DNA from 4 places in the Marinomonas sp. A3A genome. Region 2 is predicted to be linked to each of the others. Evidence: predicted binding sites of a transcription regulator. Region 2 holds the regulator's gene; each other region holds the start of a gene.
What was found. Region 2 encodes sigma-54, which starts transcription at its own class of promoters, with help from an activator protein. Its sites were predicted from a motif close to TGGCACNNNNNTTGCTNT; they were not measured.
Positions count from the first base shown of each region.

Region 1: the regulator sigma-54 is predicted to act here: its motif matches at 3,134-3,151, upstream of CYL31_RS13625 (CmpA/NrtA family ABC transporter substrate-binding protein).
Region 3: the regulator sigma-54 is predicted to act here: its motif matches at 6,355-6,372, upstream of CYL31_RS08665 (HAD-IIB family hydrolase).
Region 4: the regulator sigma-54 is predicted to act here: its motif matches at 1,646-1,663, upstream of CYL31_RS02745 (benzaldehyde dehydrogenase).

Region 1 covers NZ_CP025532.1:2,913,468-2,921,354, reverse strand. The annotation lists gene CYL31_RS13645 (HlyD family type I secretion periplasmic adaptor subunit) at 1-264, shown strand, start outside; gene CYL31_RS13640 (helix-turn-helix domain-containing protein) at 370-1,008, shown strand; gene CYL31_RS13635 (ANTAR domain-containing response regulator) at 1,197-1,802, shown strand; gene CYL31_RS13630 (CmpA/NrtA family ABC transporter substrate-binding protein) at 1,799-3,001, shown strand; gene CYL31_RS13625 (CmpA/NrtA family ABC transporter substrate-binding protein) at 3,360-4,769, shown strand; gene CYL31_RS13620 (ABC transporter permease) at 4,796-5,767, shown strand; gene CYL31_RS13615 (ABC transporter ATP-binding protein) at 5,807-6,655, shown strand; gene CYL31_RS13610 (NAD(P)/FAD-dependent oxidoreductase) at 6,648-7,887, shown strand, end outside.
Region 2 covers NZ_CP025532.1:2,479,944-2,487,830, reverse strand. The annotation lists gene CYL31_RS11610 (methionine-R-sulfoxide reductase) at 1-158, opposite strand, end outside; gene yjgA (ribosome biogenesis factor YjgA) at 350-889, opposite strand; gene mgtE (magnesium transporter) at 896-2,248, opposite strand; gene CYL31_RS11595 (HPr family phosphocarrier protein) at 2,257-2,526, opposite strand; gene ptsN (PTS IIA-like nitrogen regulatory protein PtsN) at 2,536-2,985, opposite strand; gene CYL31_RS11585 (RNA polymerase factor sigma-54) at 3,003-4,475, opposite strand; gene lptB (LPS export ABC transporter ATP-binding protein) at 4,554-5,279, opposite strand; gene lptA (lipopolysaccharide transport periplasmic protein LptA) at 5,280-5,807, opposite strand; gene lptC (LPS export ABC transporter periplasmic protein LptC) at 5,791-6,270, opposite strand; gene CYL31_RS11565 (calcium/sodium antiporter) at 6,369-7,349, opposite strand; gene CYL31_RS11560 (ABC transporter ATP-binding protein) at 7,495-7,887, shown strand, end outside.
Region 3 covers NZ_CP025532.1:1,868,285-1,876,171, forward strand. The annotation lists gene CYL31_RS08640 (ABC transporter ATP-binding protein) at 1-845, shown strand, start outside; gene CYL31_RS08645 (DMT family transporter) at 888-1,217, shown strand; gene CYL31_RS08650 (ABC transporter substrate-binding protein) at 1,309-2,175, opposite strand; partial or broken gene CYL31_RS20905 (alpha-amylase family glycosyl hydrolase) at 3,061-4,083, opposite strand; gene CYL31_RS08660 (glycosyltransferase family protein) at 4,199-5,428, opposite strand; gene CYL31_RS08665 (HAD-IIB family hydrolase) at 5,480-6,301, opposite strand; gene CYL31_RS08670 (DMT family transporter) at 6,439-7,332, shown strand.
Region 4 covers NZ_CP025532.1:604,473-612,359, forward strand. The annotation lists gene CYL31_RS02740 (sigma-54-dependent Fis family transcriptional regulator) at 1-1,440, opposite strand, end outside; gene CYL31_RS02745 (benzaldehyde dehydrogenase) at 1,753-3,213, shown strand; gene CYL31_RS02750 (DsbA family oxidoreductase) at 3,334-4,002, opposite strand; gene CYL31_RS02755 (lactonase family protein) at 4,293-5,462, shown strand; gene CYL31_RS02760 (SDR family NAD(P)-dependent oxidoreductase) at 5,548-6,312, opposite strand; gene CYL31_RS02765 (NAD-dependent succinate-semialdehyde dehydrogenase) at 6,389-7,849, opposite strand.

The DNA of each region.
Region 1 (7,887 bases), 430 kb from region 2:
GCCTATGATTTCGCCATATTTGGCGGTTTACATGGCATTGTAGAAAATATCAGCGCAGATACTATCCTTGATGAAGAAGGGAACAGTTTTTATTTGGTAAGGGTTAGGACTGATAAAAACTATTTAGGGACGGAGAAAGCTCCATTACCAGTTATTCCGGGTATGCAGGCTACAGTAGATATTATTACTGGTAAGAAAACCTTATTGGATTATTTGCTAAAGCCTATTTTGAAAGCAAAACAAAATGCGCTTCGTGAGCGGTAATTACAAAAAAGTTTTCAAGCGTAATGCATAGTTACAAATGTTAACAATACGCTCTTGTTAGCTGGTTAGAATGGTCACATCGCACTTGATAGGACGAGACTTATTTTGAAAACTTTGTGTTGGAATACAGATGATGCCGTATGGAAACATTGGAATCAAATTGTCAATGTAAGTGCTTCATTGGTTCGAGTTGAGACGTTTGATGAGGTGTACCAAGCGTTGGAAACCGCAATGTCTAGTTTCACCTACTGTTTTATTTATTTAGACGAGATATCTTTTTCTAAACAGGTAGAGGACGTCGTTGCGCTTTGCTCTGCTTTTCCTAAGCAAAAAATTATCGTATTTCCGAATCAATTGAATCAAGCAGCGGCTTTAAGACTTTTTTCTGTAGGTGTGAGTGGTCAATGTGCCCCTTATATTGGTAAAGAGCAGCTTTCTTTAGTGTTATCTGTTGTTGATTCTGGTGAAATTTGGGGCGGTAAATCCTTTATTCAGCAGCTTATTATGCAGTCTACCTTACCTGCGAAGATGATTCATAATGATGATTTGGATGACTTGTCTGAACGAGAGGTGAATGTTGCTCACAGTGTTTCAAGAGGCTTATCAAATAAGCAAATCGCTCTTGAGATGGGTATTACAGAGCGTACTGTAAAAGCCCATTTAACCTCGATTTTCAAAAAAACCAATACTAAAGACCGTTTGTCTTTAGCGCTGCTTGCACAGACTAGATATGCTGTGCATTAGTTTGGTTCTTTATGAGTGCTAGTGTGCACTTATAAAGCTCGCTTTTAATGTTTTATCTAGTTACTTCTCTCTAAAGGCTCTATTTTGAGCCTTTTTTGCGTTTAATCCTCTAGAAAAATAGTGTATCGAAATGGCGCATATCTTGCATTTTATCTGAGAATGACTTCACGTTTTTAAGAGAATGCACCATGCCTGCTCGCCCAGAAAAAGAATTAACCGTGATGCTTGTTGACAATGAGCCCGCACGAGCAGCCATTGTAGAGCAAGCCATGATTGATAGTGGTTATCGCGTAATTAGACGACTGGAAAATGCCAAGAATCTAACGGAAGCAGTTAACGAATTTCAACCAGATATGGTCATTATTGATATCGAATCCCCAGATCGAGATATGTTGGAAAACATGTCTCGACTTACCAAAGATAATCCTCGTCCTATTGTGATGTTTGCCGAAGAAGATGATTCCAGACACGTGGAAGCGGCTATTCGAGCGGGTGTCAGCGCCTATGTGGTTGATGGTGTTAACAGTGGTAGCGTTAAAGCGTTGCTGCAAGTTGCCATTGCAAGATTTCGAGAGTTTCAGGCGCTAAGGTCGGAATTAGAATCCGTAAAAAGTCAGCTTGAAGACCGTAAGCTGATAGATAAAGCAAAAGGGCTGATAATGAAACATCAACAATGTGATGAGCCTGCTGCTTATAAAGCGCTGAGGAAACTCGCGATGGATCGTAGTCAGCGAATGACAGACGTAGCTCGTAATATCATCTCTGTGATGGAACTGATGGGAGGTTCAAAATGAACCTGATGCAGCCAAATAATATTATTCAAAATAGTGAACCTGTTCGTATTGGTTTTATTCCATTGATCGATTGTGCCCCCTTTGTAATTGCCCAAGAAAAAGGCTTTTTCATTCAAGAAGGCGTGGATGTGGTGCTATCTAAAGAAGCATCTTGGGCAAGTATCCGCGATAAAGTGGCCTTTAATCTGCTTGATGGCGCTCATATGTTGGCGTCTATGCCGATTGCGGCCAGTTTGGGGGTTGGTACCATTAAGACCGCCATGCAAACGAGTTTTACCGTAAGCCATAACGGCAACGGCATCACGATTGGTAATGCCCTGTATGAAGAGTTGCAGCATTATGCTGAGTCTTCGGTTGATATTCGCACAGGTGTGGCGTTGAAAAAATTGCTCGATGCCCGAGGAGCTGACGCGGCACCATTACGTTTTGCGATGGTTTATCCTTATTCATCTCATAACTATCAGCTAAGAGATTGGCTGAGCCGCGCCGGAATTGATTCCGATAAAGATATGCAAATAGTCGTGGTTCCACCCGTGAAGATGCTCGATAGCTTAAAGCAGGGTGATATCGATGGTTATTGCGTCGGTGAGCCATGGAACAGTCTTGCTGTTGAGCAAGGTATTGGGCATATGTTGGTGACTGGTTATGAAATTTGGGGGAGTACACCAGAAAAAGTATTTGGCGTGAACTCTGTTTGGGCCGAACAGAACCAAGCCGTGTATTTGTCAATTATTCGCGCCTTAGAAAAAGCCTGTTTGTGGGTAGATGAGCCCAGCAACCAAACTGAGTTGCTGAGTATATTAAGTCATCCAGATTATCTGAATTGCACACTAGAGCAGCTAGTTTATGGTTTCAGTGCCATTAAACCAAAAGGTCAATTTGATTGGCCAATGAAGGCGTATCAGCGTTTTTCTGGTAGCGATATTAATAAACCTTTACCTAGTTACGCATTATGGATTATGGCGCAAATGCATCGTTGGCAGCAGCTGGGGGAGATTCAGTCACTGAGTAAAGTGGCAGAGCAAGTTTACCGTCAGGATCTTTATAACAAAGCTTTAGGTTTTCCTGAAGAAGGTGAAAGTAGGGATTGGTATTTGTCTGCCGAACAGGAGGAAACTTGGTTGGATGCCGTTGCGGCAGGAAAGATACGTTTGCATCCAGATGGGATTTTAGCCGGTTTTGATACATCGGCTAAATAATGTGTTTGCGTGTCTTCTTTTAGTGCACTCTGCTTGATTGTTGGGCGAATAGGTTCGTATTACGTGTTGAATAGTGTTATCTAGATAAGCACGCTACCCTAAAAAACTTATAAATCATTGAGTTAGTTATATTGGCACGCTGCGTGCTTTATAAAAATCATAGAATTATTTATAGAGACATAGAGTTTTAAAAAAATTTTGGTGAAATTAGCAACGATCGTTAATTGTCACCCACATTATTGAAAGTCCAATGTAGGGCTTTCTATGAATGGCAAAGGCGCCTGCGAACACAAATTTTGTGATTCGCATGCGCCTTTTTTGTTTTTGTACTTTTTAATCCTTTACGCGGAGCGAGACTATGAACCTAAGATTTTTGAAAGAGGTAATTCCTTTTCCGATATTCGTCAATGCCACTCAAAAAGCTAGTCTTTCTATATTGTTGGGCTCTGCACTCTTATCTGGGGCGGCGCATGCAGAACTAGGCTATGCAGAAAAAGAAGAGCTTAAATTTGGCTTTATCAAATTGACCGATATGGCGCCATTAGCTATTGCTTATGAGAAAGGCTATTTCGAAGACGAAGGTTTGTACGTCACTTTAGAAGCGCAAGCAAACTGGAAAGTTTTACTAGATCGAGTCATTGACGGTCAGTTGGACGGCGCTCACATGTTAGCGGGTCAGCCACTTGGTGCAACCATCGGATACGGTACAAAAGCACACATAGTGACGGCTTTTAGTATGGATTTGAATGGTAACGGGATTACCGTTTCAAATGATGTTTGGGATGACATGAAGAAAAACATTCCTAACGGTCCAGATGGAAAGCCTGTACATCCTATTAGCGCCAGCGCTTTAAAACCTGTGATCGATGGCTATAAAGCACAAGGCAAGCCATTCAAAATGGGCATGGTGTTTCCTGTTTCAACACATAACTACGAGCTGCGTTATTGGCTTGCTGCCGGTGGCATCCATCCGGGTTATTACGCGCCAGCGCGAGGCGATACCAGTGGTCAAATTAACGCCGATGCTTTGTTGTCTGTGACGCCACCACCACAAATGCCAGCCACCATGGAAGCAGGCACGATTTCTGGTTATTGCGTTGGCGAACCTTGGAACCAACAAGCCGTCTTTAAAGGTATTGGTGTACCAGTCATCACAGATTATGAAATCTGGAAAAATAACCCAGAGAAAGTTTTCGGTGTGAGCAGTGAGTGGGCGGAAAAATACCCAAATACTCATATTCGTGTTGTAAAAGCCATGATCCGCGCAGCGAAATGGTTAGATGAAAACAACAACGCCAATCGTCCGGAAGCGGTAAAAATACTCGCACGTAGTCAATATGTCGGTGCTGATTACGATGTGATCGCTAATAGCATGACTGGGACGTTTGAGTATGAAAAAGGTGATAAGCGTGAAATACCCGATTTCAATGTTTTCTTTCGTCACCACGCAACTTATCCCTATTACAGCGATGCGATTTGGTACCTAACGCAAATGCGTCGTTGGGGGCAAATTGCCGAACCTAAGTCTGACGAATGGTTCATGAAGACCGCCAAAGATGTCTATCGTCCTGATATTTATGCGCAAGCCGCAAAATCCTTGATAGAAGATGGTGTGATGACGGCATCTGAATTCCCTGATTTCGCTAAAGAAGATGGTTTTAAGCCACCACAAAGTGACTTTATCGATGGTGTGACTTATGACGGCAAACACCCAAATGATTATTTGAAAAGCTTCAAAATCGGTTTAAAAGGCGACGACCAGATCTAAACCAAACAAGATTAAGTGAGAAAAAGATGATGATATCAAGCGTAACCATGACTGCATTAAAAGACAAAATCAGTGCCTTTTCTGTTAAGGGAATTTTGCTGCCTGTCTTTGGCATTCTAGTGTTTATCTTGCTGTGGCAGGTTGGAGCGAGTCGTGTTCACACTTCTTTGGGTGAGTTTCCTGGGCCAGTTGTGGTTTATGAGCAATGGAATAGTCTTGTTGCTGAGCATCAGAGAGAGCGTGTAAAAGAAGATAAATTTTATGTGCGTCAAGAAGAGCGTATTGCCGAGCGACAAGCTAAAGATCCAAGTTATGTTGGTACGTTAAGAGATTACACAGGAAAGCCTACTTTTTTTGATCAGATATTTACCAGTCTTTATACCGTGTTGGCCGGCTTTGGCTTGGCGAGTTTAATTGCTATTCCATTGGGGATTTTGATTGGCTTGAATCGCTCCGTTTACAGTGCTTTAAATCCTGTCATTCAGGTATTCAAACCCGTGTCACCGTTGGCATGGTTGCCCTTGGTGACCATGGTGGTGAGTGCCAGTTACGTGTCTGATGATCCGATGTTTTCTAAATCCTTTTTAACCTCCATGTTCACCGTTACCTTGTGTTGCATGTGGCCAACGCTAATTAACACCGCGGTTGGCGTGGCTGCGGTGGAAAAAGACCTACTTAACGTGTCAAAAGTATTGCGTCTTGGTTGGATGACACATGTGATGAAAATTGTCATTCCGTCGGCAATTCCTCTTATGTTTACTGGTCTACGCTTGTCTCTTGGTATTGCTTGGATGGTGCTGATCGCAGCGGAAATGTTGGCGCAAAATCCAGGATTAGGGAAGTTTGTTTGGGACGAATTCCAGAACGGCAGTTCGAATTCATTAGGCCGAATCATGGTGGCGGTGTTGATGATAGGTTTCATCGGCTATTTGCTAGATAGAGTCATGTTGACGATTCAGCGTTTTGTTTCTTGGGATAAAACTCAGATATTGCGCTAAATAGACTTTCATTAGAAACAGATTGGATTGGAGAAAAACATGGCAACACATTTAGATATCAGTCACATATCGATTGAGTTCCCAACGCCAAAAGGGCCCTTTAAAGCGCTGGACAATGTCAGTTTAAAAATAGAGAAGGGCGAATTTGTCTCTCTGATCGGCCATTCCGGCTGCGGTAAATCGACAGTTCTCAACATAGTGGCCGGTTTATACGATGCGACTGAAGGCGGAATTTTATTGGACGGTCGTGAAGTTAAAGGGCCTGGGCCTGAACGTGCGGTGGTTTTCCAAAATCATTCTTTACTGCCTTGGTTAACCTCTTACCAAAATGTTGAATTGGCGGTAAAGCAGGTTTTTCGTAAAACCAAATCAAAGAAAGAAATGCATGATTGGATTATGCACAACCTAGAGTTGGTGCATATGACCCATGCAGCGGACAAGCGCCCAGATGAAATCTCTGGCGGTATGAAACAGCGTGTTGGTATTGCTAGAGCCTTGGCGATGGAACCTAGTGTTTTACTGATGGATGAACCTTTCGGAGCATTGGATGCTTTGACTCGAGCGCACTTGCAAGACTCACTAATGGAAATCCAAAAAGACTTAAACAATACCGTGATTATGATTACTCATGATGTGGATGAAGCTGTGTTGTTGTCGGATCGTATTGTGATGATGACTAATGGCCCAGCAGCAACTGTGGGTGAAATTCTTCATGTTGACCTTGAGCGCCCCCGTGAGCGTCTGGCCTTAGCGAATGACCCAAGGTACGTGGATTATCGGACCCAAGTGTTGACCTTCTTGTATGAAAAACAACGCAAAGTTGAACCTATTCAGCCTGTTGTGAAAACTAAAAAAACGGCCACTAACGCCAAGGTTGCCAATGCCTAGTCTTCTCTCTCAGTCGGAGAAACGCCGTCTCGTCATTGTTGGTGCAGGGATGGCTGGTAGCAAGCTTGCGCACGATTTCGAAAAAGCGCATGGCGATGCCTATCAAATAGTTTTGATTGGTGAGGAATCCAGAGTTGGCTATAACCGAATTATGCTGTCTTCCTTACTGGCTAATGACATTTCTGATGCAGATATGCCATTAGTCGATACACAGAAGATGCAAGAAGATGGTGTTGATATTGTGTCCAATGATCCCGCTATTAAGGTGGACTCAAAAAATAAAACGATCTTATTAGCCAGTGGAAAAAGCATTAAATACGACCAGTTGGTGCTAGCGACTGGCTCTCGGGCAAGCGTATTACCAATTAAAGGCGCATCGGCTTCTAATGTAATGGGTTTTCGTACTTGGAAAGATGTAGATGTCATGACTCAGCTGAAAGGTAGCCAATCAGTTTGTGTGATTGGCGGTGGCTTATTGGGTCTAGAAGCCGCAGTGGGCTTGGTGAAACGTGGTCACAAAGTGGTGGTGTTTCATCGCTCAAAGTGGTTGCTAAATCGTCAGCTAGACGAAGAATCAGCTGAGCTTTTGCTTAATAGACTTACGCAAATGGGCATCGAATTCCGCCTTGGCGAGTCACCTGAGTCCTTTTTGCAAGCGGATGACGGTCGAGTGTCCCATGTGGTTTGTCAAAATGGTGAACAGCTAACGGTGAGTTTAGTCGTGATGGCGGCTGGAATTTACCCTGAAATTACTTTAGCCAGGGCGGCTGGTTTAGAGACCGGTCGAGCTATTTTAGTCGATGACCAAATGAAGACATCTCACCAAGATGTATTTGCATTGGGAGAATGTTGTGAATTTGATCGACAAACCTTTGGCTTAGTGGCGCCTATTTGGACACAAATTAACGTCTTGATGAAGGTATTGGTCGGGGAAGAGGCTGCGTTTTTTATAGAGCCGACACCTACCAAGTTGAAAGTGTCAGGCGTGAATCTTTTTTCAGTCGGTAAGATTCAACCTACAGAAGGAGATAGCTGTATCTTTTTCAAAGATGTGGGCGCAGATCATTACCGCAAACTGGTGGTCAACGATGGCTTACTGGTTGGCGCAATTCTTTATGGCAACGTCGCCGATGGGAGCTGGTATTTCCAGCTTATTCAAAATAAGACCAATGTCTCTGACCTGCTTGATTTACTGGTATTTGGCGAAGCGTATTGCTGTCCTCAAGTGGCCT
Region 2 (7,887 bases):
TTGTGTTCTGAGGTATAAAGCGGTGCATCACATTGGCGGCAAACATACAGGCCGCCTTCCATGGTGTCGGTGTATTCTCCAGTAAATGGGCGTTCTGTACCTTTATCAAGGATTACACTGGCTTCTACAGGTGTAAGTTTGTTGTATGGTTTACTCATAAGACTTGTTCTCCTGTCGCTATGGTGAGCGTTGTTAGCATAATTATGTCATGCCTTATTGTTGTAGAGTAAGACAATAAATTGCACGGTGAGTTCGAGTTTTTGTGAGTGTTGTTTTTTGATGATAAAAAGCCCGTCTTAAAGACAGGCTCTTTTATGTGTCAACGCTTCATTTTGGGTTGGGTTGGAATTTATTCAGTTAACCCTAGACGCTTTTCTTCGGCTTCGCGTAAGAAGCGGAAAAGCTTTTTACGGTTTGTGGTGTTGCCTGCTTGTGATACTTCTTTTTGAGATTGGCGAATAAGCTGTCTAAGCAGTTGAATGTCTTCAACCTGAGGGTTTTCCTCTAAATATTGCGACAGTTCTTCTTTGCTGTTTTCGCCAATTAGTGCATCACGCTTAATTTCAAGCTGATGAAATAGCTTGTTGTAAGCGGCAGATGTTGAGTCGAAAAGTGCGACACGATGCGCTATAGCTTCATGGTCTTCTGTGCGCATTACCTTGCCGATGTATTGCAAGTGTCTTCTCATGGCTTCATGTTGCTTTATGCGGCCAGCTTCAACGAATGCTTCGCGTAATGTGTCAGACATTTCCACTTTTTTAAGTTGGTTTTTACTTAGGCCTAATAGTTTTTTTCCAAGATCTTGCAGGGCTTCCATTTCACGCTTGATCTGGGTTTTGCTTTTAGGGATTTCTTCTTCGTTGTTTTCAAATTGATCAAAGTCTGTCATGGGAACCTATATTAGAAAAATAGTAGCGAGACCAAGGAAGGATAAAAATCCAACCACGTCGGTCACGGTAGTCAAAATTACGCTGCCAGCTAAGGCAGGGTCGATACCGATTTTTTTTAGCAAAATCGGCAGAAGTGTGCCAGTGGCTGCAGCAAATAGCAGATTTATTATGATGGCGCCCGCAATGATATAGGCAATCTTGATGTTGTCAAACCAAAGTGCGGTGAGGGCGGCGATAACCGTTGCCCAAAGAAGGCCATTTATGAGTCCAACGATGAGCTCTCTGTTGAGTAACCAGCGAGTATTGGTGGAGCCTATCTGATTGAGTGCGATACCGCGAATAACCAGTGTGAGTACTTGAGAGCCAGCTATACCGCCCATGCTAGCAACGATTGGCATGAGTATAGCTAATGCAACAACTTGGTCTAGCGTCTCTTGGAATAAACCTATGACGTAGGATGCGGTAAAAGCCGTTATTAGGTTTATGCCAAGCCACACTGCGCGTCGCTTAGTGGTTTTTATGATGGGTGCGAAGGTGTCTTCATCATCATCAAGACCTGCCATGCTTAACATGGAGTGTTCGGCTTCATCTCGGATAACATCTACAACGTCATCGATGGTGATGCGGCCAAGTAGCTTTTTGGTTTTGCTGTCAATAACAGGTGCAGAAACCAAGTCCATTTTTTCGAAAAGCTGTGCTACTTCGCTGGCTGGTGTCTCTGCATCAATGACCGTGAATTCTGTTTCCATGATGTCGCGCACGGTTGCGCTAACATCAGATACCAATAGTTTGGTGAGGGGGAGAGTGCCTAATAAGCGATCTGATCGGCTAACAACAAGTAGGTTATCAGTCATGTCTGGCAGGGTTGAGTGTCTGCGTAGATAGCGGAAAACCAGATCGACGGTGATGTTTGGACGTATGGTGATGGTGTCCGTGTTCATCAAGCCGCCGGCGGAATCTTCCGAGTAGCTTAATAGTGCTTCAACTCTTGTTCTGTCTTGCGAGGACATTGACGCAAGAACTTCTTTTACGACCTTTTCTGGTAGGTGTTGAAGTAAGTCGGCAAGGTCATCGCTTTCAAAGTGTTCGGATACGGCGATGAGTCGCTCTGTATCCATGTTTTTCATGAACTGTACACCAATATCTTCGCTTAGATATTGAAGTACTTCACCTTCGTTTTTTGCTTCGATTAACTCCCAAAGAAGCTTACGCTCTTTGGGAGGGGAGGACTCTAATAGACGAGCAACATCTTGTGCAGGCAAAGCCCCGTTAAGTAGATAACGGATTTGCATGGTGGCACCGGATTCAAGCGATTCAGTAACCGTTTGAAGGTGATTAAGCGTGTTTTGCTCTGACATAGAAGGTTTTACTCGTCTTCACCAAAGCGATTGTTGATTAATTCTATCACCGCCTTTATTGCGTCTTTTTCGTCTTCACCATTGGTTTTGACACGAATTTCTGTGCCTTTTCCAGCAGCCAGCATCATCATTGCCATAATGCTTTTGCCGTCAACATTGCGGCTGTCTTTTTCTATGGTGATGTCGCAAGAGAAGCGAGTGGTTGTTTCAACTAGTTTGCCGGCAGCGCGAGCATGCAAGCCAAGTTTGTTTATAATTGTGACGGACTCTTCCTGCATGCTGTTTCCCTATATTAATGAGTCAAAAATATTGAATAGTTCTTCATTGGTTTGTGCTGTACGCAGCTTGTCCAATGCTTCTGGAGACTGAGCAAGCTCGGCGATTTGGGCTAAAGTTGCAAGGTGTTGATCGCACTCATGAGGTGGAACAATTAGAGCAAATATTAGGTCAACCGCTCTTTTGTCGATGGAGTCGAAATCAATAGGCGTTTGTAGAGACATAACAACGATAGCGGTGTGGTTTGCAGACTCTAGACGGCAATGTGGAATAGCGATGCCGTTGCCAATGCCTGTGCTGCCTAGTTTCTCTCGACCAAGTAATGCGTCATAGATGGCTTCGTTGTCGCAATGTAGTCGATTTGAAGCGACTTCCGCAATGCTTTCAAGGACGCGTTTCTTACTAACAATATCTTGTTTTGCGAGAACGAGTTCCGCTTTTAATAATGATTTCAAGGACATGATAAAATGGTTTCCGTTTAGATCAGTCGTTTTCGTTCATTGGAAGGAGGGATGTTCATCGCCTCTCGATATTTGGCAACAGTACGTCGAGCAACCTGTATGCCTTGGTCTGCTAAAATAGCAGCTAGCTTGTTGTCACTTAGTGGTTTTTTTGCTGGTTCATCTGATACAAGCTTTTTAATCATAGCTCGTATTGCTGTAGAAGAACATTCTCCGCCAGAGGCTGTGTTGACATGGCTGGAGAAGAAGTACTTTAGCTCAAAAATACCTTTAGGTGTGTGCATGTATTTCTGGGTTGTTACCCTAGATATAGTTGATTCATGCATGCCAACTTCTTCTGCAACATCGTGAAGAACCATGGGTTTCATGGCTTCTTCGCCAAGTTCGAAGAAATCAATTTGTCGACTTACTATGCAGCTGGCCACTTTTAATAATGTTTCGTTGCGGCTCTGCAAGCTCTTCATGAACCATTTTGCTTCTTGAAGAGAGGTTTTGATGTAGGTGGCATCTTCGGCGGTTGTTGCTGTGCTAGCCATCGCTGAGTAAGTCTCATTGATTTTGATGGGCGGCAACGCGTCGTTATTTAGTTCAACTTGCCATACGTCATGGCGTTTTTTTACGGTGACGTCTGGAATAACGTAGTCGGTGTCATCTGCGTCGATCACTGAGCCAGGGCGTGGGTTAAGCTGTTGGATCAAATTGACGACTTCTTTTAGTGCTTCGTCTTTTAATTTTGTTTTGCGGCTTAACTGAGCAAAATCTCGGTTACCTAACAAGGGTAGGTAATGATCAATAAGATTGTGTGTGCTCTTGTATAGAGGGTGGCTCTGGAAAGCTTCCAGTTGCACAAGAAGGCAGTCGCGTAGGTCGATCGAGCATACGCCAACAGGGTCAAAGCGTTGTAGTCTGTGTTGTACAGCAATGACTTCGTCTAACTCAAGCTCTTCTAGTTCTGTACAAAGGGACTCACAAATGTCATCGGGGGAAATGCTTAAGTAGCCATCGGGTTGGACGCATTCAATGATGGCGTAAGCGATTTCGATGTCGCGATCTGACATGTGAGTTAAATTTAATTGCCATATTAAATGGTCTTGTATGCTTTCTGCTGGTGCATTTCGGCTTTCGAAGTCGCTATCGCCTTCGTAGCTGTTGTGATCACTGACGGCCGCAGAGCTTTGGTAGGTGTCATCCCAGTTACTGTCGATGGACAGTTCTTCTGGGATACTTTCTGTCCACTCGGACTCTACGCGTGCTTCTTCGCTATTGTTGTCGACTGTTGTATCTGCAGCACTTTTTGATTCTATACTGGCAGGGATGTCGCTATGAATTTGTTCGTCGTCGTCGAGCTCAAGTAGTGGATTAGACTCAAGGAATTCGTGAATTTCTTGTTTTAAATCCAACGTAGAAAGCTGCAGCAAGCGGATAGCCTGTTGCAGTTGTGGCGTCATGGTCAGCTGCTGACCGAGCTTTAATTGTAAAGACTGCTTCATAGAGCAACTCTTTCTTCTAATTGAATGAATTGGAACGAGTTGTGCATACTACTCCCTTTCTACAGCAATGATAAGGGGTTACAGGCGGAAGTCGTCGCCTAAATAGACCTTTTTTACTTGTTCATTGTTGATGACGGTACTGGCATCGCCAGATGCAATGATGTAGCCATTACCAACAATGTAAGCTTTATCGCAGATGTCTAGTGTCTCTCTGACGTTGTGATCGGTAATTAGGACGCCGATTCCACTCTCTTGGAGGTGTTTGATAATGTGCTTTATATCACCAACGGAAATAGGGTCTACGCCAGCAAATGGTTCATCAAGTAAGATGAATTTTGGGTTCATGGCAACAGCTCTCGCTATTTCGACCCGGCGTCTTTCTCCTCCTGATAAGGCCATTCCTAGGTTGGTGCGAATATGAGTGATATGGAACTCTTCTAAGAGCTCTTCTAGTCTTTCTTGTTGTTGCGCTTTTGTTAGTTTTTTGCGTGTTTCTAAGATGGCTAGAATATTATCCTCTACAGACATTTTTCTAAAAATAGATGCCTCTTGAGGAAGGTAGCCAACGCCTTTTTGAGCACGTGTGTGCATCGCGTCATGAGTAATATCTTGGCCGTCAATAAATATGCCGCCAGCATCGTTTGCTACCATGCCAACTATCATATAAAAGCAGGTTGTCTTGCCCGCGCCATTAGGGCCGAGTAGGCCAACGGCTTGGCCTGACTCAACGGAAATAGATACATCCTTTACGACTTGGCGTTTTTTGTAACTCTTTGCAAGGTGTTTTGCCTCTAGTATAGCCATCTATTTTTTGGTCTCAGGTGCTTGTTTATCTTTTGGCGCTTGTGGCTGTAAAGTCATTGAAACGCGCCCTGAATCTTTTTTCTCAGCACTGAAAGTGCCGTCATCGACCATATAAAGGATGTAGTCTGCAGTGATGGAATTTTGCATTCTACTTAAATAGCCGTCGCCGATGATTTCTAGTTTTGATTCGCTTGTTAGGTAATGTATTTCGTTACCTTTGCTAATAACAATGTTGCCGCTCCAATCTATTTGCTGGCTAAATTTCGCAGGCTTTCCTGTGGCTTCTAGGCTGCTGAATTGTCGAGTCTTTGGATCGGTTGTTACTTTAAGGTATTGCGCTTGAATTTCAATGGTACCTTGTTTAACAAATACATTACCTTTGTATATTGCTTCGCCTGAGTTTTGGTCGAATAATGCTTCATCTGCCTGTATTTCTAATGGTTTACTTGTGTCGTCAGGCAGTGCGTATGCGTATTGGCCAATTAGGGCCGAAGTGAGCAACACGCTGATGTTAATGAATCGTTTCATATTTTCCTCGTACAGATCCTGTCATCACGACTTCTTCTGAATTGATATAAGTTTTAATTTCTCCAGCAGAAGTCTCTCCTTGAGTGGAGATAAGTGTCGCGTTTCCATAGCTGGTTAGTGATTGATCTTTATCTAAGTAATGTATGTTGTCTGCACTGAGCTTTATATCTTCAGATTGGAGGTATTTTTTAGTTGCTCTAGCGTTTTCGGTTAATAGAATATCATTACTTCCGTCTTCAATAACCCCTTTATCTGCTTTTGCGCTCCATTGACCTGATTTTGTGTAGCGTTCAATACTCGGAGTTTCTAATAAGGTTCTGGATTTAGCTATATAATGCAGTGTTTGTTCTGCGTCGAGTGTTTCAATTAGAGCTCCATCGGTATCAAACTCTTTTACTTTGACTTTAGTGATGAAATAGTCGGGTGAGCTGCTTAGTGATTCAGTTTGAACCAAGTTTTGCATAGGTGTCGTCCCATACCACCCTAAAGAAGCCACTAATAGTAAAGCAGCCCCTATGATCGAGAGGTTTTTGGGTTTTATTAGTTGTTTAAGCGAAAGCATTACACCGAACCGTTTGTGCTAATGATAAATAAATAAACCCCATAAGAAGCAATCAGTGGTACACCTACCCATCGAGGGATGCTGTTGTTCTTCGTTCTTTTGAAGATGAAAATGGCAAGAGCAAGAGCGACGGTTAAGCCTAATACCCAAGGGAAGTCTCGGCTTGTTACGCTTCCATCAATTAATCCTGGTGCAATTAAGCCAGGTAGAGGAAGTACAGTTGCTAAGTTGAAGATGTTTGATCCTAAGATGTTACCAATTGCTATGTCGTGATGACCTTTTCGTACGCTGCTAACTGAAGCGGCAAGCTCTGGTAAGCTGGTTCCGACAGCAACGATAGTAAGGCCTATAACCAATTCGCTTACGCCTAAAGCGGTCGCTATGCCAATTGCTCCCCAAACAAGTAATTTTGAGCTACCTATTAAGACAGCAAGACCAATAAAGGCAATCAACAAAGATTTGCCAATAGAAGAGCCATCATCTTCGGGAAGGTCTGCTTTTAAATCATTTTCTAAATCTTTACTGCCTTTCAATAAAATCACCAAAATAATGATAAAAGCAGCAATTAATATGATTCCATCCCATACGCCAAGGGTCTGATCAAACAGTAAAAATCCTGCTAGCAGTGTGATTGCCAATACAAGAGGGACTTCTTTTGATGATAGGCCCGACGCTATTGGGATCGAGGAGAATAACAATGTGATACCGAAGACAAGAGCGATATTAGCAATGTTAGATCCGAGGACGTTGCCGACGGCAATTTCAGGGGCGTTATCCAGTGCGGCAATGGCTGAAACGACCATTTCTGGTGCTGATGTGCCGAACGCGACTAATGTAATGCCTATTATCATTGGATTAACATTTAGTTTCTCTGCTACAAGTGCAGAGTGTTCTATAAATTTGTCGGAACTCATTACGAGTAAAATTAAGCCTAGAATTAGGGCGATTGAAAACAACAGCATGGTATTGATATTACTCATAGATACAGGGAGTACCATTTAATGAGGTTTGACGTTGAAATTCAAGGCTTGATCTTATAAACAAAATGGATTTGGCTGTGTCGCGATTTTATTTATCGGGGGGCGATGTTAGTATCTGGCAATATTTTATAGGGATTAAAAAGGTGTGTCAGTGGTAGATGCTTATATAAAAGTCCAAAATGTTAGTTTTTCAAGGGGAGAGCGGTCTATTTATGAGAACGTTTCCCTTACTATTCCACGAGGTAAAATTACTGCGGTAATGGGGCCTAGTGGAACGGGAAAAACGACGCTGCTGCGTTTGATTGCGGCACAGCTTGCGCCAGATTCGGGCAAGATTTTAGTGGATGGTCAAGACGTTCATGCCTTGTCTCGCTCCGAACTTTATAAGGTGCGAAAGAAAATGGGCATGCTTTTCCAAAGTGGTGCTTTATTTAGTGATATGACTGTTGCTGAGAATATTGCTTTTCCAATGGAGGAGCACACTAAGTACGATGCAAAGAAAATCGCGGATATTGTGGCTGATAAGCTTTACAGTGTT
Region 3 (7,887 bases), 610 kb from region 2:
CTATCGAGATAGAAGACAAGCCAAACGCGCCAGCACTTTCAGTACCTCATGGGCTTATTGAATACGATGCGGTCAATTTTCACTATGGTAAGCAAGATAGTAAGGTCATTGAGAACCTTGTCTTGTCTATAAAAGCGGGTGAAAAAGTCGGCCTGGTCGGTCGCTCTGGTGCCGGTAAGTCAACGATTGTTAATCTATTGATGCGTTTCCATGACATTGAATCAGGTCAAATTCGCATTGACGGACAAGACATCAGCGCTGTTCAGCAAGATTCGTTACGTGGTCAAATTGGTATGGTGACTCAGGATACGTCTTTACTGCACAGAACTGTTCGCGAGAACTTACTTTATGGTCGACCTGATGCCACGGAAGAAGAAATGATCGCTGCTGCTAAGCAAGCAGAAGCTCATGACTTCATTCAAGACTTAACCGATCCGTTTGGTAATGCAGGTTACGATGCCATGGTCGGTGAGCGTGGTATCAAGCTTTCCGGCGGTCAGCGTCAACGTATTGCCATTGCGCGAGTCTTGTTAAAAGATGCGCCTTTGTTGATTCTAGATGAAGCAACATCTGCATTGGACTCTGAAGTAGAAGCTGCAATTCAAGAGAGCTTGTACAAACTGATGCAAGGTAAAACTGTGATCGCTATTGCTCATCGCTTGTCGACCATTGCGGCAATGGATCGTTTGATTGTTTTGGATAAAGGCAACATCATAGAGCAGGGCAGTCATGATGAGTTGATCCAGCATGCTGGTATTTATGCATCACTTTGGGCGCATCAAACCGGTGGTTTCTTAGCTGAAGACATTGATATCGAAGATGTTGAGTTGGAAGGCGCGAAGTAAAAATACTGTTCCTGTTGGAATCGATAATTTAGAGAAGGGCTTATGACGTATTTTATTTTGTTTCTCGCTATCTTAGCTGAAGTCATTGCTACGACCGCTTTAAAAGCGTCAGACTCCTTCACTAAATTGGGCCCAAGTATTGTTCTGGTGGTTGGTTACGCCATGTCGTTTTACCTTTTGTCCATCGTGATGCGATCTATGCCAACAGGCGTGACTTATGCAATTTGGGCTGGCTTAGGCATTGTTTTGATTTCGGTATTTGGCTATCTGTTTAACAGTGAAAAGCTTGATTTGGCGGCGTGTGTTGGAATGTCGTTGATTGTCGCTGGAGTGGTGGTGATTAATGTATTTTCTAAAACGGTCAGCCATTAATAAATAGTTGGATACTGGAAGCATAAAAAACTCGCTGATGGATTTCAGCGAGTTTTTTTGTTTCATCCGCAAGCTTTATGTGGTTTTTGTATTAAAGAGCGTCTGCTATTTCTTTCACTTGTAATCTGAGGCTTTGTAAACCATTGCCTGACAAATACCAAAGTTTAGGTGACAAATAAGCGACTTGGATGGATTGACCACCTTTATCTACAAGGTCGGCTTTTAGCTTTTTAATATCAAGAGCTTCTTCTGTATTACCAATAGCAGCACTACGATCAACGATAAATAAAGTCGTTGGTTTCATCTGTGCGATATCGCTCACGCTAAGTGATGTAAATGTACGAGTTCCGCGTTTTTGTGGCGTTACATGAGACGGAACTTTTGATGGATCTAAGCCTAATAACTGAGTTGCTATAGGTTCATCACGTAATCCGAAAGAGCCATTATTGTGGGTAACAAACAAAATGCGTGGATGATCTTTAATACCAGCCTTTGTCGATTCGATGTCTGCGTTTAATTCTGCAAGTGCTGTATCCGCTGCACTTTCGGCATTAAATAAGGCCGCGACTGATGTGGTATTTTTACTGAAGCTTTCCCAGTAATTTTCACCAGAAGCATTAACCTGTTTAACCGTAGCTATGTCTTCTAGGGCGGCTTTTTGGCCTGCTTGGCGACCAGTAATTACGATAAGATCAGGATTGAGCGTTTTGATGGTTTCTAGGTCTGGTGTTTTTAAGCCCCCCACATCAGTGTAACGAGCGTCATTAAATTGTTTCAGATAGTCTGGAAGAACTTGCTTTGGTACGCCAACCACTTGGCTTTCTAAGCCTAATGCAGTGATGGTATCTAAACTGCCAAGATCAAAAATCGCAGCTTTAGGCAATTGCGTTTCTGCTGTAGACAGTTGGCTGAAGGTGATCAATGTTCCGATGGCTAGGATTTTTCTTAAATTTATCATGTTCACAATTACCTGTGTCTTGAAATAAAAAGAGCTTGAAATAAAAATAACCATTATCAATTGTTGATAATGGTTATCATTGTCTCATTTTTATTGACAGGTTTTGTGTCTATAACCTAGTACGGTGTGTTGCTAAACATGAAACGACAATTAACTCTCTTTGATCTTCCCTTTCTTGTTAGCAAGCCAAACAAACTGATAGGGCATTAAGGTGACTTTGCCTAAATGGTCTTCGTAAACTTGTTCAGACACCAAATCTGTCCAGTCATCGGTGGCAATTAGGTTAAGTTCAGACAAGTTAAAGCTTTGCGGTTGGTCTGTCATATTGTAAACAGCAAACAAGCTTTGTCTTCTGTCTAAGCTTTGACGCCAGAAGGCGAATAGGTTTTCACCCATGTGTAGCACATACTGAGTAGCATTTGGGTGAAAGGCGGGTTGTGCTCGGCGTATTTGAATCAATTTTGTTACGCTTTGGAACACCTTCTGATGATGAGTTGGTGTATTCAAAACATGATCTAAATCTTCCATATCCCATATATGGCGGTTGATTGAGCGAAATTGACCAGTATTGTCCACACGCTCTAAATCGTTTTCTGTGCCAAATAAGCTATGAATATAAAAAGCAGGAACGCCTTCCAAAGCCATCATAACGCCAGCGGCGCAGAGGAAACGAGCAAATTGCCATTTGTCTGGGCCGTGCAGTGCTGATCCTGATAAGGCATTCCAAAGACTAATGTTGATTTCATAAGGCTTGGCTTCACCTTGCGGCGTAGTACGTGAGCTTATTTTACCGCCAAAACGCTTCATGGTATTGATTAGCGTTTCCAGTTCCCATTCCGACAGCAAACCTTCCGTTGGACGTAAGCCAATGCCATCATGAGAGGCTAGGAAATTCAGGTAGGTTGTACCTTGCTGAGCAGGCGTCATGCTCATTAACCATTGTTTCAAGTGGCTGCTATTTCCCGTAACCAAGCTATTAATAAGTAAAGGTGGCAGTGAGAAGTTGTAGATCAAGTGGGCTTCGTTGGCGTTACCAAAGTAGGTGAGGTTTTCCTGATTTGGTATGTTGGTTTCGGTGATAATTACAGATTCTGGTGCGTAATGTTCGATCATCAATCTTAATAAACGGATGATTTCATGGGTTTGCGGCAAATTGATGCAAGAGGTGCCTGGGACCTTCCAGAGAAATGCCACTGCGTCCAAGCGAAACCAACGAATACCTTTTTCAAGATATAAACGAATGATACGCAGGAACTCTAACAGAACCGCTGGGTTCTCAAAATTCAAATCAACCTGATCATGACTAAAAGTACACCAAACATGTTTTTCGCCATTTTTAGTTTGTATCTCTCGCAACAATGGCGAAGTTCTAGGGCGAACCACAGCACTTAAATCAGCATTAGGATCGGCTTCATAAAAGAAACTCGCACCCGGCTCAACGCCAGCTTTGTAATTTTCAAACCACATGCTGCGGCTTGAGCAATGGTTGATGACAAGATCGCCCATTACCTTGAAGTCTTTAGAAAGATTAACCACATCGGCCCAGCGTCCGCAAGATGGGTTGACGGTTGTGTAATCCATCACGCTAAAACCATCGTCTGAGCTATACGGAAAAAAGGGTAGTAGGTGAACGGCGGAAATACAATCTGACAATTTGCTTTTAACGAACTTATGCAAAGTCTCCAAAGGCGCTTCTTCTTTTTTGCGCAAGGTATCCGCATAGGTAATAAGCATAATGTCAGATTGGTCCCATAAGTTTCTATGGGGGCGAGGAGACTCCGTTGACGGATCCAGATGAAATGTGGCTAAGCACTTTGAAGCCAAATCCTTATTGTCTAAGCTTGGGTAAATGACTTGCAAATGAGCGATTAGGCGCTGTTCTAGATGCGACAAAGGAGCATTTTCCATGTTTACCTACCTGTCTTTTAGTGATTGAAAAGCAACGTAGTAACGTTCAACTTAGCAAAAAGATTACTTTAAGGGCCAGTTCTTTTTTTGATCGATCTTTTATTTATAGTCTTTATTATTGTTTAGGACCGTATTGGGCCATATCCAATTCAACGGCTTGAGCCAGTTGATTCATGACGCCAGGGAAAGCGCTCACAACACGGTTCCAGCTTGGAATGAATGGTGTTTCCATTGGGTTGTCTAAATATTGGTTGCCTGCTTTCATAATGTTACTGGCGAACAGTTCAACCGCTTGCTCTTCCGTATGAACGTCTAATTTTAGGCCGTTGATTTCCGCATCGTTGCGGTAAGTCTCGATAAAGTCGAGTGCAACGCGATAGTAGGTAGCTTTAATCGTACGGAAGGTTTCTTGGTTGAAAATAGTGCCGTTTGTCGCCAACTTTCTGAAAATGGCTTTGGTGATGTCGATGGACATTTTAGACAAGCCGCCATCGTCATTATCGGCAGACAAGTCTTGGTGTTTGTGATCATAAATATCGGCGATATCCACCTGACACAAACGGTTGGTTGAATAGTTACGGTACATTTCACTCAGTACGCCAATTTCTAAGCCCCAGTCACTAGGGATACGCAAATCTGTCATCACATCGCGACGGAATGAAAACTCGCCAGCGAGCGGATAACGGTAGCTGTCTAAGTATTCTACGTAGTCCAAATGGCCAAAGACTTTTTTCAGCGAACACAATAAAGGCGTGACCAATAAACGGCTAACACGGCCATTCATTTTTCCATTGGCTGCGCGAGCATAAAAGCCTTTACAGAATTCGTAGTTAAATTTTGGGTTCGCCACAGGGTAAATAAGACGAGCCAACAATTCACGGTCATAAGTGACGATATCACAGTCGTGCATGGCAATGGATTCGGCTTTGCCTGCGGCTAGGTTGTAACCCATACAGAACCATACATTACGGCCTTTACCAGGATCAGATGGCGAAAGATGCTCGCCTTTTAATACGCTATCGATTTCCCTTAAGCGAGGGCCGTCGTTCCAAAGTACTTTAACGTTTTGTGGTAATACGCTGAAAAACTCTAATGCATGACGGTATTGATCTTCTGTTGCTCGGTCTAAGCCGATGATAATTTCAGACAAGTAGGGAACTTGCTGCAAATGTTTAAGAATATTCGGCATGGCGTCTGTTTCCAGCTCGGAATACAGACAAGGTAGGATAAGAGACATTGGGCGTGTTTTAGCAAACTCACACAGTTCTTTTTCCATTTCTTCTAACGGGCGGTGTGCCAGATTGTGAAGCGTGGTGATGATACCGTTTTGATGAAAGTCGCCCATAGTAATTCTCCTAATGTCGTAATATGGTGTGTTTATTGTTCTTTTCGTCGCTTACAAAATACCTTGTTTAGTGAGCTGTAAATTAATCGCCTGAGCCCAGCCTTCTGGCCCATAAGCATCACTAAGCCAAGCATCGCTTCTATTTGGAATTTCTGGTGGCGCATGAACCGGGGAGCGAATCACCACTGGAATGTCGGCTTTGCTCAACATGCCTACGTCGTTTTCACCATCGCCTAATGCCATAGTAGTAACGTCTTCGTCACTTTGTTGTTCATACAATTCTTTGAGCCATAACATGGCGTTTGCTTTATCACAGTGCTCGCCCATCAGATGGGCAAAACGGCCACCTTTCTGAATTTGCACACCAAATGGCGCAAGGTCGTCACGCAATACATTAAGAGCAAGGTTAGAGTCGGTCCAAACCATAGGCTCGGTAAATTCTCGTTGCATGGCTTGCTTGGCGTTTTCTTCACTCAAACCTGTGATGGAAACCAGTTCTTGCCATGTCATCTCGCTGAAGCGTTTAAAGGTATATTGATCTTGCTTGTCATTGGTCAGTTCGATTAGCTCGTCGCGTTTCGGGCCAAACGATTTACGCCAATAATCGCCGCAGTCCTCTAAGTCTTCGTTTATAGAGAGGGCTAAATTTTTAGGGATATAAACGGCAGAACCGTTTTCTACGATAAAAGCGTCTTGATGGTTGAGCGCTTTTCTAAGTTCCACAAGCTCAACAAAAGTCTTGCTGGTGTTGATCACGCAAGGAATAGAAAAAGTCTTCAGCGACTGTAAGGCCGCCAGTGCTGGTTTGAAACTGTATGTGTGATGATCGAGTAATGTGCCATCCAAATCGGTAAAAATTAAAAGCGTTGTCATGTCGATTCCTTTTTGGGTCCATCAAAATACCGCTGGTGGACGTTAGTATAAGTCTTGCAAATCTGGTGCCAGTGCGTAAAAGTGGCGTTTTCCTTATGAGGACAGTCCTAAGATAAACTAGGCTATGGAACAAATAGATGACAAGTTTGCTACGTTTATGTGTCTTTGTGATTTTGGCTTTGTTGGCGTTCGCAGCAAACTCTGTATTGTGTCGTCTGGCGCTGAGCGATGGGCTAATCGATCCAGCTCAATTCACCACATGGCGCTTGCTCAGCGGCGCATTTACCTTGGTCTTGCTTAGCGTTTTTCAGTGTCTCAAAAAGCAACGAAATGATGTTAAAACCGTATGGCTAGAAGGTAGTTGGTTATCAGCGTTTGCGCTCTTTGTGTATGCCTTGGGCTTTTCTTATGCCTACGTCACCTTGGAAACCGGCATAGGCGCTTTGATCCTGTTTGGGGCGGTACAACTAACCTTGATCTTATTCGCTGTATGGGCAGGGCAAAAGCTGGTGTGGTTAGAGTGGTTAGGTTTGGCCATCGCCTTTGCTGGCTTTGTCTATTTAGTGCTTCCGACCTTGTCGTCACCTTCTTTATTGGGCTTTGTCTTAATGACGCTAGCAGGCGTGGCGTGGGGCTTGTACACATGGCGAGGCAAAATCTCGGCCAAGCCTTTATTTGCCACGACGTCTAACTTCGTTCGCACCATTCCAATGTTATTAGTCGCACTGGTAGTCGTTTATTTTAATAGTGAGCAAGCACCGAACGCACAGCATGAAGGCATTATTCTAGCGGTCACTTCTGGCGCTATTATGTCTGGACTTGGTTACGCCATCTGGTACGCTGTCTTGCCTTATCTTAGTGCTTCCATAGCTGCCGTGTTACAGCTACTGGTTCCTATCATTGCCACAATAGGAGGCGCAGTTTTTGCCAAGGAATCCATCACCTTACACCTTGTTATCGCAACGCTAAGCGTTTTGGGTGGCGTATTGCTTGTCATAATCGCGAGAAAACGAACACCTAAAAATGCCTAGTTTTGGTGCGTTTTTATCTTGCTGCGCCATAATTGACAGGTTTATTGATTGAAAATTGGTCGTTGTTTTGTCCAATATATAGGGTAGGTCGCGGCTTTAGCCCGACACTGTATTTATTCCCTCCCCTTATGTCTTCCAAGGTGAGGGCTAGGGAGGTGTTATTACTTCGGAGCTTTGACCCCGATTTCCGCTGGAGATGCGAGCAAAGCAAACACCACCGCTCGACACTGCCGTTTGACCTCGCTTTTGGTGTTTACTTTGCTCCTCGCTGCTGAACATAAACACTTTTACTCGTAGGGCAGTATGAGCGCAGCGTGATCTGCCGTTGTTCGTAAACGCATAACATATTAAATACTGCTGCCAAGTCTCGAATCTCCACAATCCCACAAAAGTCTTATGGTTTTACCTAGGCTTTCATTGTATTGTCAGGTTATTGTAATGGATTAGTTAGTATGGATTGCTTGGCTTATATTGGCACGAGATCAAAAATATCATGCTCAAACGATCTAAATTTTAAAGAGTGACACACCAAGTATTGCTTAGTAAAAAAGAGTG
Region 4 (7,887 bases), 1.9 Mb from region 2:
CTCCATGAGGTTTTGTAACTCACGAATATTGCCAGGAAATGCGTAGTTAAATAAGGCCCGACGAGCGGTTTGTGTCATGCCAGAAGGGGATCTGTGATGCAGTGTGCAAAAGTGATGATAGAAATAATTTATCAATAACGGAATGTCGGCTTTACGCTCTCTTAATGGCGGTAAATGAATAGGAAATACGTTCAAGCGGAAAAACAAGTCTTCACGAAATTCGCCCTTTTCAACGGCTTTTCGCAAGTCTACATTGGTGGCGGCGATGACTCTCACATCGACTTTTATAGGAGAGATTCCACCGACTCTTTCTATCTCTCTTTCCTGTAAAGCACGCAGCAATTTACTCTGCCCTGCTAGGTTTAAATTACCAATTTCATCAAGAAAAAGCGTGCCACCATTGGCTCTTTCAAAGCGCCCCGGGCGGCTATTAGTTGCACCCGTAAATGCGCCTTTTTCGACCCCAAACAGTTCAGATTCCATTAGATTTTCCGGAATAGCAGCACAGTTAAAGGCTAAAAATGGACCTGTTCGGTGACTGAACTTATGCAGCATACTGGCAAAAAGCTCTTTGCCAACGCCAGATTCTCCGGTAAACAGTACGGTTGCATTGGTTGGAGCCACTTTTTGTAATGAATGGGTGGCGGCGGTAAAGGCTGCTGATACGCCGATCATCCTAAGTTGATCATCTGGAAGACTTGGTTCCATGTGATTGAGCTGAGGGTCTTGTTTTACTGTATTTTCTGTTTCACTAGCCGTGACGTTAAGAAAGCGAATGTCGTCTTGGATATCGCCCCAAAGTTCGGCTGATTTGCCAATCACACGACAGACTGAATGCCCCATGGATTGGCATTCCACTTCTCGGAAGATAACCAAAGAGCCCACTAAGCCAGACACATATCCAATCGCGTAGCCTAGTTCCATCCAGCAGGCTGGTGAGCTGCCAATACCATAGGCGGCAATGTGCTCTTCGTCTTCACTGCTGTGATGCCATAAAAACTCACCGTCATACAAGCCTTTTTCGGTGTCGAATTCAAAGTGAATGGTTTCTACTTTTACAGCGCCTTCAAGGCCATGGAGATGTGTGCCGGCTTCAAAAATGGATGCTGGATCAGAATCTGGCCAGCGATTACGGATTAATTCAGCATCGCGCATACCAGAAAAATAGCCTGTGCGAGTCATGATATCGCGTGATTTATCGAGACCTAGGGAATCAATGAGCTCTCGGCGGAGTAACCCAAAAGATGAGCTATGGATAAGCAGCATACGTTGGTCTTCTAACCATATACGGCCATCGCCGGGAGAAAAAAACAGACACTCAGTCAGATCATCGATGGTTGGTGAGTTGTGACCATCTAGTTCTCGAGAGCTGCCTTTGAGAAGGATTTTGGTATTTCCTTTTGCCATATCGGCCAATGAGATACGCTGCAAGTTTGTCATTTATTATTTTTCCTCTTCCACCTAGTTGATGAAATGGTTAACTGCATTTCTTTTAGTTTTGATTGAATTTAATGATATCGTCAAGTCTATTGACTGTTTTTTATTCTCCTATATCACGCAATATTTTTAGTTATTTCTAATTAATTTATTATTTATCAATGTGTTAAGTTTTATTTTGGTGTTAATAAAGATGGAAATAATATTTCGGCACAGGTATTGCTCTATTCTCTTACCCACTAAGTTTCTTTTCTAAACATTTACAAGGTGAGTTGCGAAAGTGGAAATCTAATAAAAATAAACAGGAGAGCACACATGACGGTATCAGTACTTGGATCTAAAAAATGGTCAGGAAAGTTTTTCACTGGTGACTGGGTTGCCGCCTCAAATACGCAAGAGGTCATGGAACCAGCAACAGGCAATGTATTGAGTAGTGTGGCGATGGCCACAACAGATGATGTTTACTTGGCTTGTCAGAGAGCCAAAGTAGCCCAAAAAGAATGGGTAAAAATTCCTCCAAGAGAAAAATCCGCCATTTTTCATAAAGCCGCAATGTTTATGCAAGATAACTTTGATGAGCTGGCTTTGTACGTGGCTCGAGAAACAGGAGGTGCGATTCCTAAAGGTGAGCATGAGATAAGAGAAGCCATTATTATATTGCAGTTGGCGGCCAATATGACCCTAGAGCCAACAGGCCTTACCTTGCCTTCTGTTCCTGAGAGAATGTCCTACGCGACACGTAAACCTATTGGTGTCGTTGGGGTAATTTCTCCATTCAATTTCCCCATGATTCTATCTATTCGTTCCATTGCACCTGCGTTAGCGACAGGCAATGCTGTTGTGACCAAACCTGATCCACAAACACCTGTTACAGGGGCTTTTATACTTGCTCTAGCGTTTGAAGCAGCAGGATTACCAAAGAATCTATTCCAAGTTTTTCCTGGTGCTGTGGAAGCGGGTGAAGCGATTTGTACTGCACCAGAAATTGGCATGGTGGCCTTTACCGGATCAACGGCAGCGGGCCGCAAGGTGGGTGAAGTTTGTGGGCGTAACCTGAAAAAAGTGTCTCTTGAGCTGGGTGGTAAAAACTCATTAATTATTCTCGAAGATGCCGATTTAGACATCGCAGCGAGCAATATCGCGTGGGGCGCTTATTCTCACCAAGGTCAAATTTGTATGGCTGCTGGAAGGATTTTAGTTCAAGCAAGTATTGCTGATGCTTTGACGGCAAAAGTGGTTGAAAAAGCTAAGCATTTATCTGTGGGAGATCCTGTTTCGGGACAAGTGGCGTTAGGCCCATTGATTAATCAACGTCAACTTGAAAAAGTACATAGCATTGTTCAAGACTCAATCGCTGCTGGCGCTAAGCTAGAAGTGGGCGGAACCTATGACAAGCTTTTTTATATGCCAACCGTTTTGAGTAATGTCAAACCCGGTATGCGGTCTTTTAATGAGGAAGTTTTTGGGCCAGTGGTCAATATTGTTACCTTCGATAAAGACGAAGAGGCCGTGGCAATGGCGAACGATACTGAGTATGGCTTGGCTGGAGCAGTAATCTCGAATAATTATGCTCGTGCAGAACGTATCGCATCTCAGTTGCATGTTGGTTTGTTGCATATCAATGATCAAACGGTGAATGATGAGTGTATTAACCCATTTGGTGGCACCGGTGCTTCTGGTAATGGCAGTGCTGTGTGTGGACCAGCGAGCTGGGATCTTTATACGCACTGGCAGTGGACGACAGTAAAAAACACGGCGACGCCTTATCCTTTTTGATACCTATTTGGTAGCGCGATAGTTTAAATTTATTTAATAAAAAGCCCCATATAGTTTGTCCAGTATTGGATTTCACTTCATATGGGGCTTTCTGCTTTGGCGGTGAAAAATACAGTTGACTCAAACTTCTTGAACAGCCACTTTCTCTTTTTCGAGAATCTCTTCAATCGCACTTTTGAATACTTCCGCTGGTTGGCCACCAGAAATAGCATAGGCGTTGTTGATGATGACAGTCGGAACGGATGTGATGCCATTTTGCTGCCATTGTTGTTCTTGTAAGCGCACTTCTTCAGCAAAATAGCCATTCTCCAAAATGCCTTTGGCTGCGACGAGGTCTAAGTTAACACTGGCAGCTAGGTTGGCAAGTGTTTGGTAGTTACTGATGTCTTGATTATGAGTGAAATGCGCTTTAAATAACGCCACTTTAAGTTCCGCTTGTTTGCCTTCTAGATGTGCCCAATGTAGTAGGCGATGTGCGTCAAAAGAGTTACGCATGCGACTTTCCGAAGTGAAGTTGAAATCAAAATCGACTTCTTTACCTCGGGCTTGGATCATTTCTCTGTTTTGGTCTGATTGCTCTTGATTAATACCGTACTTTTCTGCGATGTGCTCGTTTAGATTTTGACCTTCTGCTGGCATATCTGGATTAAGCTCGAAGGGGCGATACGTAACGGTTGCGTCGACTTTATCTTTTAGCTCTTCAAGCGCTTTACTTAAGTTGCCTAAACCAATCACGCACCAAGGACACATGACATCTGAGATAAACTGAATATCTAATGATTCTTTCATGATGTTTTCCATTCTCAATATTAAAAAGACAAAGTTAAAAATCGCATATTGAGAAAATAAATTGGGGCAAGGCAAAGGATTAAAAGTGGGTTTTTTCAATAGTGATTATCGTTGCTCATAATTTACACAATACTGAGTAAGCTAACGAAGAATAGACCTGTCATGATCATAAAAAGTTTGTTGCTGATTCTTTTATTGTATGATGTTATACATCTTGGGCTGCGGGTATGGTGCTTTCTGTTCAGCTCCACAAAAGGCTTTTGTTTAGCTCGGCAAGGATAAAAATAAAAATGACGATATTTAACAAATCAATGAATGGCATGTTCTCTGGAGCATTACTGTTTATGAGCGCAACAGGATTAGGAATGATGTCTCAGAATACCAATGCGAGTCAGTATGTGTATGTTTCCAATGCAAAAGACAGCACGATCACTCGGTACCTTCTAGATAACAAGCAGGTAGATGGCAAACAGATTAAGTTAGTGCCTCTTGGCAGCACAAAAACCGGTAATAATGTAATGCCGTTATCAGTCAGTCCAGATAAGTCTCATTTATACGCATCTATTCGTTCTGAACCTTTTCGTATTATCTCTTATCGCATTGATCCTGCTTCAGGGGATTTAGCTGAGGAAGGTGAAGCGAACTTACCTTCGAGTATGGCGAATATTGATACGGATAAATCGGGACGGTTTTTATTTGCAGCTTCTTACGGTGGCAATTTGATCAGTGTTAGTCCTATCAATAAGACAGGTGTAGTGACCAGCGGTGCACAACAAGTATTAAACACTGGGCGTAATGCTCACGCTATTCATGCCAGCCCAGATAATCGTTTTGTATTTTCTTCTAGTTTGGGTGACGACCAAATTATGCAGTATCGATTTGATTCGCAAACTGGGAAATTAACGCCCAATACGCCAGCTGCAGTAAAAACCGAGCAGTATGCCGGACCGAGGCATTTTGTCTTTTCTAAAGATGGTCAATACGTCTATGTTCTTGGAGAGCTGTCAGGAACGGTAACCACGTATGCTTTTGATATCAAGACAGGGTTGTTGACACTCAAAGGCGAAAGTGAAGGTGTTCCTGCAAAAGCCTTGTCTTTGGAAAACGGTGTGCCACCTTCTATGAAAGCCAGTAATGATCACCCTAAAGTGTGGGCCGCTGATATGCACTTGTCAGCGGATGGTCGCTTTTTGTATGTATCTGAACGAACCAAAAGCATCATTGCAACCTTGTCGATTGATCAAAATACAGGGCTGCCAAGCTACCAAAAAATGACTCAAGTCGAGCAACAGCCTCGTGGGTTCGCTATCAGTAATGATGGTCAGTTTATGGTGGTGTCTGGTGAGAAAGATGCCAATTTAGGCTTGTATCATATTAATGAGAAGACGGGCGAATTGACCAAAATCGATGAAGTTCCAACTGGCAGTGGGGCAAATTGGGTCGAGATTGTTGATTTTTGATAGCTGCAGGATAAGTAAAAAAGCATCCCGCCAACTCTCTAGTTTATACAGAGTAGAAAGGATGCTGTTTTATTAGTGATGGCGGTTAAACAATCCCTGCATCCACGATAAAGTTTTGACCAGCACAAGCGCGGCTGTCCTGAGAGGCAAGGAATAGGGCCATGGCGACAATATCGTCTGGTTCAATACGGAATTTAAGAGATTGAACGTCGATAAACTCTTGGTCCAATTCTGGTGTTAGCCATAGGGCTTTTTGTCGTTCGGTGACAACCGCTCCTGGTACAATAGAGTTGACTCGAATACCGCGAGGGCCAAGCTCTCTTGCCATGGTGCGTGTCATTGTGTGGATCGCACCTTTTGACGTAGTGTAGCCCACCATACCAGCACGGCCACGCATCCAACTGATGGAGCCCATATTGATAATGCTCGCGCCTTCTTTCATCCATTTAGCGGCCGCTTGCATGCCAAAGAAATGCGGGCGCATGTTGATGTTTAGGCAGTTATCCCAGTATTCCGGTGTGACGTCTTCGATTTTATGACGGTCATCTTTGCCCGCGTTATTGATCAATACGTCTAAGTGGCCAAGCTCTTGTGCTGCATCGTCAATGGCGGATTGCAAAGCCTCAATGTCGCGCACGTCGACTTTTCTAAACCAAGGCGTCACTTTGAATTCGTCGGCCAGTTTTTGGTTTAACGCCGTAGAGCTAGCGTCATCAATATCGATGTACGCCACATGTGCGCCTTGTTTCATAAAGTGATGAACAAGGAATTCGCCAATCCCTGAACCACCGCCAGTGATAAAGATCACTTTGTCTTTTAAGGAAGGGTATTGGTTGGTTAATGTCGGCATGTATTATTCTCCGATCGACAAACAATGGGTGTGCTCATGGCGACATGAACACACCCTATAAGTTTTAATTTATCTGCTATTTATCTAAACCAGCAACACAAACGTATTTAGTGTTGATGTAGTCTTCAATGCCGTATTTAGAGCCTTCACGGCCAAGACCGGATTCTTTATAGCCACCAAATGGCGCAACTTCTGTAGCGATGACGCCAGCATTCACTCCGACTAAGCCTGTTTCTAGTGCTTCTGCTACGCGGAAAATACGACCAATATCGCGAGAGTAGAAATAAGACGCTAGGCCGTATTCGGTGTCATTTGCCATGGCGATGACATCGTCTTCTGTTTCAAACCTGAAGACGGGTGCCAAAGGACCAAAGGTTTCTTCTTTGGCAAACAGCATGTCTTGCGTAGCATTGGCGATAACCGTTGGCTGATAGAAATTGTCGCCCAGTTCATGGTGTTTACCACCGGTGACGATTTTACCGCCTTTGCTGATCGCGTCTTGCACATGCTCGTCTACTTTATCGACTGCTGCACGGTTAATTAGCGGGCCTTGTTCGACACCGCTTTCAGTACCATGGCCGACTTTCATTGCGGCAACTTGCGCGGCGAATTTTTCAACGAAGCTATCGTATACACCTGCTTGAACATAGATGCGGTTTGCGCAAACACAGGTTTGGCCCGCATTACGGTATTTAGACATCATGGCGCCTTTAACGGCCTCATCGATGTCGGCATCATCAAACACAACGAAAGGCGCGTTACCACCAAGTTCAAGAGAGACTTTCTTCATAGTGTCAGCGCAGTCTTTCATCAGTAATTTACCGATAGGCGTAGAACCTGTGAATGTCAGCTTACGAACAACGGATGAGTCCGTTAGGGTTTTGGCGATGGTGCTCGCTTTACCCACAACGATATTAATAACCCCCGCTGGAATGCCGGCTTCAATCGCTAGCACGCCCATGGCCAATGCGCTTAATGGGGTTTCGGAGGCGGGCTTGATGATCATGGTACAACCTGCCGCAAGTGCTGGACCTGCTTTACGAGTGATCATGGCAGCAGGAAAGTTCCAGGGCGTAATAGCTGCACACACGCCAACCGGTTCTTTCATTACCAAGATACGACGGTCTGGTGCGTAAGTTGGAATCATGTCGCCATAAATGCGCTTGCCTTCTTCGGCGAACCATTCAATGAAAGATGCCGTGTAGCCGATTTCACCACGGGATTCTGCTAAAGGCTTGCCTTGCTCAGCGGTCATGAGTTTCGCTAAGTCTTCTTGGTTTTCCATTAATAGGTCGTGCCAGCGACGTAACAATGCCGCGCGTTCTTTGGCGGTTTTTTTCTTCCAGGTTTTTTGAGCGGCTTCGGCAGCGGCGATGGCTTGTTCGGTTTGCGCAGCACCAACTGTCGCAACGGTTGCTACTAATTCACCATTTGCAGGGTTAAATACATCTAGCGTGCTGCCTTCTGAAGATTCGACCCACTCTCCATTGATTAAACATTTTGTTTGTAGGAGTGCTTTGTTCTTTAGTTTAAGCATTGCGTTACCTCTCATTAATGAATGTGTCTTATTTTTAG